Regions from separate parts of the Thermoanaerobacter ethanolicus JW 200 genome, predicted to be linked through region 2. Evidence: a T-box and tRNA genes for the amino acid it is inferred to sense, from the RefSeq annotation. Region 2 holds a T-box; the other holds one or more tRNA genes.
The links. The T-box of region 2 lies ahead of ileS (isoleucine--tRNA ligase). A T-box ahead of a tRNA ligase gene usually reads a tRNA of that ligase, here a tRNA-Ile.
Positions count from the first base shown of each region.

Region 1: it has a tRNA-Ile gene. The T-box ahead of ileS (isoleucine--tRNA ligase) is inferred to sense a tRNA for this amino acid. The anticodon was not compared.

Region 1 covers NZ_CP033580.1:2,230,676-2,234,094, forward strand. The annotation lists gene EB239_RS11240 (Nif3-like dinuclear metal center hexameric protein) at 1-610, opposite strand, end outside; gene EB239_RS11245 (tRNA (adenine(22)-N(1))-methyltransferase) at 570-1,274, opposite strand; tRNA gene EB239_RS11250 (tRNA-Ile) at 1,339-1,414, opposite strand; tRNA gene EB239_RS11255 (tRNA-Asn) at 1,421-1,495, opposite strand; gene rpoD (RNA polymerase sigma factor RpoD) at 1,544-2,617, opposite strand; gene dnaG (DNA primase) at 2,649-3,419, opposite strand, start outside.
Region 2 covers NZ_CP033580.1:2,076,909-2,080,327, reverse strand. The annotation lists gene EB239_RS10435 (YggT family protein) at 1-29, shown strand, start outside; gene EB239_RS10430 (YlmH family RNA-binding protein) at 26-772, shown strand; gene EB239_RS10425 (DivIVA domain-containing protein) at 801-1,286, shown strand; gene EB239_RS10420 (TM1266 family iron-only hydrogenase system putative regulator) at 1,276-1,521, shown strand; T-box leader at 1,580-1,798, shown strand; gene ileS (isoleucine--tRNA ligase) at 1,853-3,419, shown strand, end outside.

The DNA of each region.
Region 1 (3,419 bases), 150 kb from region 2:
TTTCTATCTTTACTTCTTCTGTTTTTTCTAGTTTCCCTGTTTCACCAATGAATGGGTTTGTTCCTTCTAAAGGTCTATAAGTTCCAATGCCTCGCGCCTGAAAAGTAGCATCACTATAATTCCCAACAAAACCAGCGCCTGCACTGCACATAGCATTTCTTACCACTTCTTCATATCCTTGTGGCACATAAACTGCAATTTTTTTATATCCTTCGGAATAAGTGACATCCAAAACTTCCCTATCGTATATTCCTAAGACATTACACAAAATATCATTCACCCCATTTGGAGCTATATCAAAAGAGGTATGGGCTGCATAAAGCGAGATATCATTTTTAATAAGTTGTATTAACAATGAGCCCACTGGATTATCAGCTCTGACATTTTTTATTGGCTTAAAAATTAACGGATGATGAGTTACAATCATATCTACTTTTTTGTCAACCGCTTCTTTAATTACTTCAGAAGTAGCATCCAAAGCTACTAAAACTTTTGAGATATCTTTAGAACCATCTCCTATTAATAATCCCACGTTATCCCACTCTTCAGCAAATTTACGCGGTGCAAGTTTATCCATTATGGAAGCTATTACTTGGCATTTCAAGCCCATTTATCAACACCTCGAATTTCTTTACTTTTTCCTCTAATTGCTTACGCTTTTCATTGGTTTCAGGAAGTTTATTTATGATTTTCTTCATTTTGTCGATTTTATACTGCAAAAATTCTTTTAACAGTGGATGTTTTTTTTGTATGAGTTTTTCCCCTACTTGATAATATATGTCATTTTTGACTTTTTGTCTACCATGTTCTGCTACTATTATTTCATAATATTTTTGATTTTCCTTCACTAATTCCTCATCACAAATTTTATATCCATTTTCTATTAAGTATTTCCTCAAATATGTTGAATCTCTCATAGGTTGAAGTATAAATTTCTTAATAGTTTTTGCAGTATCTTTTCCTTCCTCTAATATTTTTGTAATCAAAATTCCTCCCATACCTGCAATGACAACTACGTCTACTTCCCCTGGAGATAAAACATTAAGACCATTCCCTAACCTTGTGTCTATCAAAGATTGCAAATTTCGCTTCTGAACTTCTTTTACAGCTTTATTTAAGGAACCTTTATTTAAATCTGAAGCAACGACATAGGTAGCTATTTTGTTTTCAATAAGGTAAACAGGAATAAAACCATGGTCAGTACCTATGTCTGCAACTTTTGACCCATGAGGAATATATTCAGCAATTTTCCCTAATCGCTCTGTAAGTTTCATGTAATCCTCCTAAAAGTATAAAAAAATAAAAAAGCATTTAAAGCTAAATGCTTTTTTATCAAAATGGTGGGCCTTCAGGGATTTGAACCCCGGACCAATCAGTTATGAGCCGACCGCTCTGCCAGCTGAGCTAAAGGCCCAAAAAGTGGCTCCTCAGGTAGGATTCGAACCTACAACCTACCGGTTAACAGCCGGTTGCTCTACCCTTGAGCTACTGAGGAATACAATAATAATTATACAGATTTTTGCCCCATTGTCAAGAAGCTTATTTAATCAAGGAAATCTTTTAATTTTTTGCTTCTGCTGGGATGCCTCAATTTTCTTAATGCTTTTGCCTCAATTTGTCTTATGCGTTCTCTTGTAACATTAAACTCTTTTCCTACTTCCTCTAAAGTTCTTGCTCGGCCGTCATCAAGGCCAAATCTAAGTCTTAGTACTTTCTCTTCCCTTGGCGTTAGAGTATCAAGAACATCCATCAATTGTTCTTTTAGCATTGTAAAAGCAGCAGCTTCTGCTGGAGCTGGTGCATCTTCATCGGGTATAAAATCTCCTAAGTGGCTGTCTTCCTCTTCCCCAATAGGAGTTTCTAAAGATACAGGTTCTTGCGCTATTTTCATTATCTCTCTTACTTTTTCTTCTGGCATACCCATCTCTTTTGCCAACTCTTCAGGGGTAGGTTCGCGACCTAATTCCTGCAGCAATTGCCTTTGAACTCTTATCAATTTGTTGATAGTTTCTACCATGTGTACAGGGATTCTTATGGTTCTTGCTTGGTCTGCAATAGCTCTTGTGATAGCCTGTCTTATCCACCATGTGGCATAAGTACTGAATTTGTAGCCTTTTCTATAGTCAAATTTTTCAACTGCTTTGAGTAACCCTAAATTTCCCTCTTGTATCAAATCTAAGAAAAGCATTCCTCTTCCTACGTATCTTTTTGCTATGCTTACAACCAATCTTAAATTGGCTTCTATAAGTCTTTTTTTAGCTTCTTCGTCTCCTTGTTCGATTCTTTTTGCCAATTCAATCTCTTCTTCAGGAGTGAGAAGAGGAATCTTGCCTATCTCCTTCAAATACATTCTCACAGGGTCATCTATACTGATTCCTTCAGGAAGAGAAAGGTCTAAGTCTAAATCTTCTTCAGTTATTTCTTCCTGACGAGGTTCTTCCCCAACAATTTCAATTCCCATGTCTTCAAAAGCATCATATACCTTCTCAATTTGGTCAGGATTTAAATCAATATCTTCTAAAGAATCCATTATCTCATTGTAGGTGAGCATCCCAGTTTTTTTTCCTTTATTGATAAGTTCTGTAATGGCTTCTTTAGACAATTCTTCGTTGTTCATAGGTTTCCCCTCCCTATGGGTTTCTTTCTTTTTAGCCATTTTTTATCTTTAGCATCTCCTTTTCACAATTTTGTAATTCTATTAAAAGTTGCCTTTCTTTATCTATATCCCCCAACATATGAGCTTCATTGATGGCTCTTTTAATCTTTTCTCTTTTAACTGCCAAACTGTTAATGAGAATCTTGTTTATAATATCATCAATAGCTTGTTCAGTAATATTTTCACTCTCGTAAAAAGCTTTAATAATATCGTTAAAATCAGATATGAGATTTTCGTCTTGTAATAAATAAACAATATCATTTATTTGAGTTTTTTTCCCATCCTCCAACCTTGACATTATTTCTTCAAAAATTGGCTTTAATTTAACATTCTCCAGCATATCGGCAGTAATTGTTTCTTTCACCCTTTTGTAAAGATTATTATCATACAGTAGCAATGCAATTAAGTACTTTTCTGGTGATATTTTACTACTGCTACTGTATATATTATGCCTTATCTTGCCAGCCATATACATATTTTTTTGATTTTTTTCAATTTCCCTATTGACAAAACGAGCAACCTCTGTTCTCACTGCATTCTCAGATATTTGAGCAACTTTAGCCACTGAAGAAATATAGACTTCCCTTTTCACTTCATCAGAAAGTTTTGCAATATCTTTTGCAATTTTTTTAACATATATTATTCTATCTTGAGGGTTATCAAGGTCGAGATTTTTTCTATATACCTTTGCTTTAAACTCAATTAAACTATCGGCATTTTCTATTAATTGATTAAATGCTTCTACTCCTTCTTTTTTTATAAA
Region 2 (3,419 bases):
TAGTATTATTACTGATGAGGTATATATGATGGACAAAGAATTTACTGTATCCCGATTTGAAGACATAATTAAAGGCGTTTTAAAATCTAAAAGAGTAAAATATACAGACTTTTTAAGCCTCTCTGAACAAAAAATTTTTGAAAAAACTATATTAAAGTATCGACAGCAAGATATAAACTATAATCTAGATGGAGGATATCCTTTAGCAGAAAGAAAGATAGCAATTATTTACCCCGATTTTTTACAGCCGGAAGATACCCCTATTTGCGCTGTAAGAATTGAAGGCAATTTTTCTAAGCTATCTCATAGAGATGTGTTGGGTTCACTTTTAGGGTTAGGGATAAAAAGACAAAAAATAGGCGATATAATTGTAAAAGAGGATAAATGTGACATATTGTTACATAAAGATGTGGAAAGTTATGTACTTATGAACCTTTTTAAAGTCGGGAAAGAGAAGGTAAGAGTTAATTCAATTGACTTGAAAGATGTGATAGAACCTGAAATAAAATATAAGGACATTTTTTCTACCGTAGCCTCACTACGGGTTGACAGTGTGGCAGCTGCAGGTTTTGGTATATCAAGGACGAAGGCTTCAGAACTTATAAAGTCCGGTCTTCTTCAAATAAATTGGGAGTATACAGAGGACCCTTCTTCAGAAGTAAAAGAGGGAGATGTAATTTCTTTACGTGGTTTTGGAAGAATTAGATTAGAAGAAGTGAGAGGTAATACAAAAAAAGGTCGCGTTTCTGTACATATTCTAAGGTTTATATAATGTTACAAAAGAAAAGGAGGTAAATATTATGCTGACGCCTATGGATATACATAATAAAGAATTTAGGCGGTCTTTTAGGGGTTATAATGAAGAGGAAGTGGACGAGTTTTTGGATAAAATTATGGAAGACTATGAGATGTTATACAAAGAAAATGCGGAGTTAAAAGATAGAATTAATATAATGAATGAAAAACTTCAAAGCTACATAAATATGGAGAACACTTTAAACAATACTTTGATTGTTGCTCAAAATACTGCAGAGGAATTGAAAAGAAATGCAGAAAAAGAAGCACAACTTATCATACAAAATGCACAACAAAATGCAGAAAAAATATTAGAGAAGGCAAATCAAGAAGTTGTAAGAATAAGAATGGAGTTAGAAAGATATCGCAAGCAATTAAATGTTTTTAAAGCGAAATTTAAATCTCTTTTAGAAGCCCAGTTGGAATCAATACTTTCAATAGATGAGAAAGAATTGATTCCAGATGAGGATGAGGAGAAGGATGCAGAATAGATTAGGGGTTGTTGGAATATTGGTTCAAAATAGAGAAAATGTGGCAGATAGGGTAAATCACATATTGAGTGAGTACGGCCACATTATTGTAGGGAGAATGGGTATACCTTATAAAGATAGGGGAGTATCGGTTATCGCTTTAATAGTTGATGGTACAACGGATGAAATAGGGGCTCTTACTGGTAAACTTGGAAGTCTTCCTGGTGTAAAAGTGAAATCTGCTCTGACTGCATGAGATATGCATACTATTGACGAAAAACTTGTGGTATTATATAATTGTGTAAAAAATATTGTTAAAAGCTATGATGAGGACGAGTAAGTAGAAGCGACTTCCAGAGAGTTGGCGGTAGGTGCGAGCCAATAAGTTCGTTTCTACTGAAAATCACCTCGGAGCTGCAGGCTGAACTACAGTAAGCTGTGCCGGGTTTCCCGTTATCTTAAATGAGAGATTAAGGCAAAGTTTTTCTTTGTCTTAATAAGTAGGGTGGTACCGCGAACTTCTCGTCCCTGACGAGAAGTTTTATTTTTAGTTTGAAAGATAATATTTGAAGAGGAGGTAATGTTCAGTGGATTACAACAAGACACTTAATTTGCCGAGGACAGATTTTCCTATGAAGGCTAATTTGCCAACACGAGAGCCAGAGATATTAAAAAGATGGGAAGAAATGGATATTTATCATAAAACATTGGAAAAAAATAAAGGCAAGGAAAAATATATTTTACACGATGGGCCGCCTTATGCTAATGGAGATATACACATTGGAACTGCTATGAATAAGGTATTAAAAGACATTATAGTGAAATACAAAACAATGAGGGGTTATGATGCTCCTTATGTGCCAGGATGGGATACACACGGTCTTCCTATTGAACAGCAAGCTATAAAAACTTTAGGTATAAAAAGGCATGAAGTAAGTCCTACAGAATTTAGAAAAGTGTGTAGGGATTTTGCTTTTTCTCAGATTGAAAAGCAAAAAGCTCAATTCAAAAGATTGGGAGTAAGGGGAGATTGGGATAATCCTTATCTTACCTTGAATCCGGAGTATGAAGCTAAACAGATAGAAGTATTTGGTGAAATGGCAAAGAAGGGGTATATCTATAAAGGTCTAAAGCCTGTATATTGGTGCCCCAGCTGTGAGACTGCTTTGGCAGAAGCAGAAATTGAATACTTTGATGAAACCTCTGATTCTATTTATGTAAAATTTAGAGTTAAAGATGATTTAGGGAAATTCAAGGGAATTGTTGAGAATCTTAATAATGTGTATTTTGTAATATGGACAACTACTACATGGACTATTCCGGCTAACCTTGCAATTGCTTTAAATCCAGAGTTTGATTATGCGCTTGCAAAGTTTGGAGACGAAGTATATATAATGGCAAAAGATATGTTAGATACTGTAAAGAAAGAAGCTAACCTTTCAGATTATGAAATAGTTGCTGTATTTAAAGGAAAAGATTTGGAGGGCATGAAGGCTACCCATCCTTTATATGACAGAGATTCTTTAATAATCTTGGGTGAGCATGTAACTTTAGAAGCTGGTACTGGATGTGTTCATACTGCTCCCGGCCATGGTGAAGAAGACTTTTTAGTTGGGCAAGAGTATGGTCTTGATGTTTTAAATCCAATAGATGATAAGGGATATTTTACAGATAAAGCGCCAGGATATGCTGGGCTGTATTATGAAGAGGCTAACAAGGTCATAAAGGAAGACTTGAAAAAAGCTAATGCATTAGTGGCAGAAACCCGTATTACCCACTCATATCCTCACTGTTGGAGATGTAAAAGTCCAATAATATTTAGGGCGACAGAACAGTGGTTTGCTTCTGTGGAAGGATTTAGAGAAGAGGCACTAAAAGCTATTAAAGAAGTTAATTGGTATCCTTCATGGGGCGAAGAGCGCATAACTAACATGGTAAGAGATAGACGAGACTGGTGTATTTCAAGGCAAAGGGTATGGGGTGTGCCAATTCCTATATTCTACTGTGAAAAGTGTGGGAAACCGCTTATAAATGATGATACAATAAATGCAGTTAAAGAGATCTTCAGGCAAAAGGGTTCAGATGCATGGTTTGAAATGTCAGCTGAAGAGATATTGCCAAAAGGGATTACTTGCGAATGCGGTTCTACAAAGT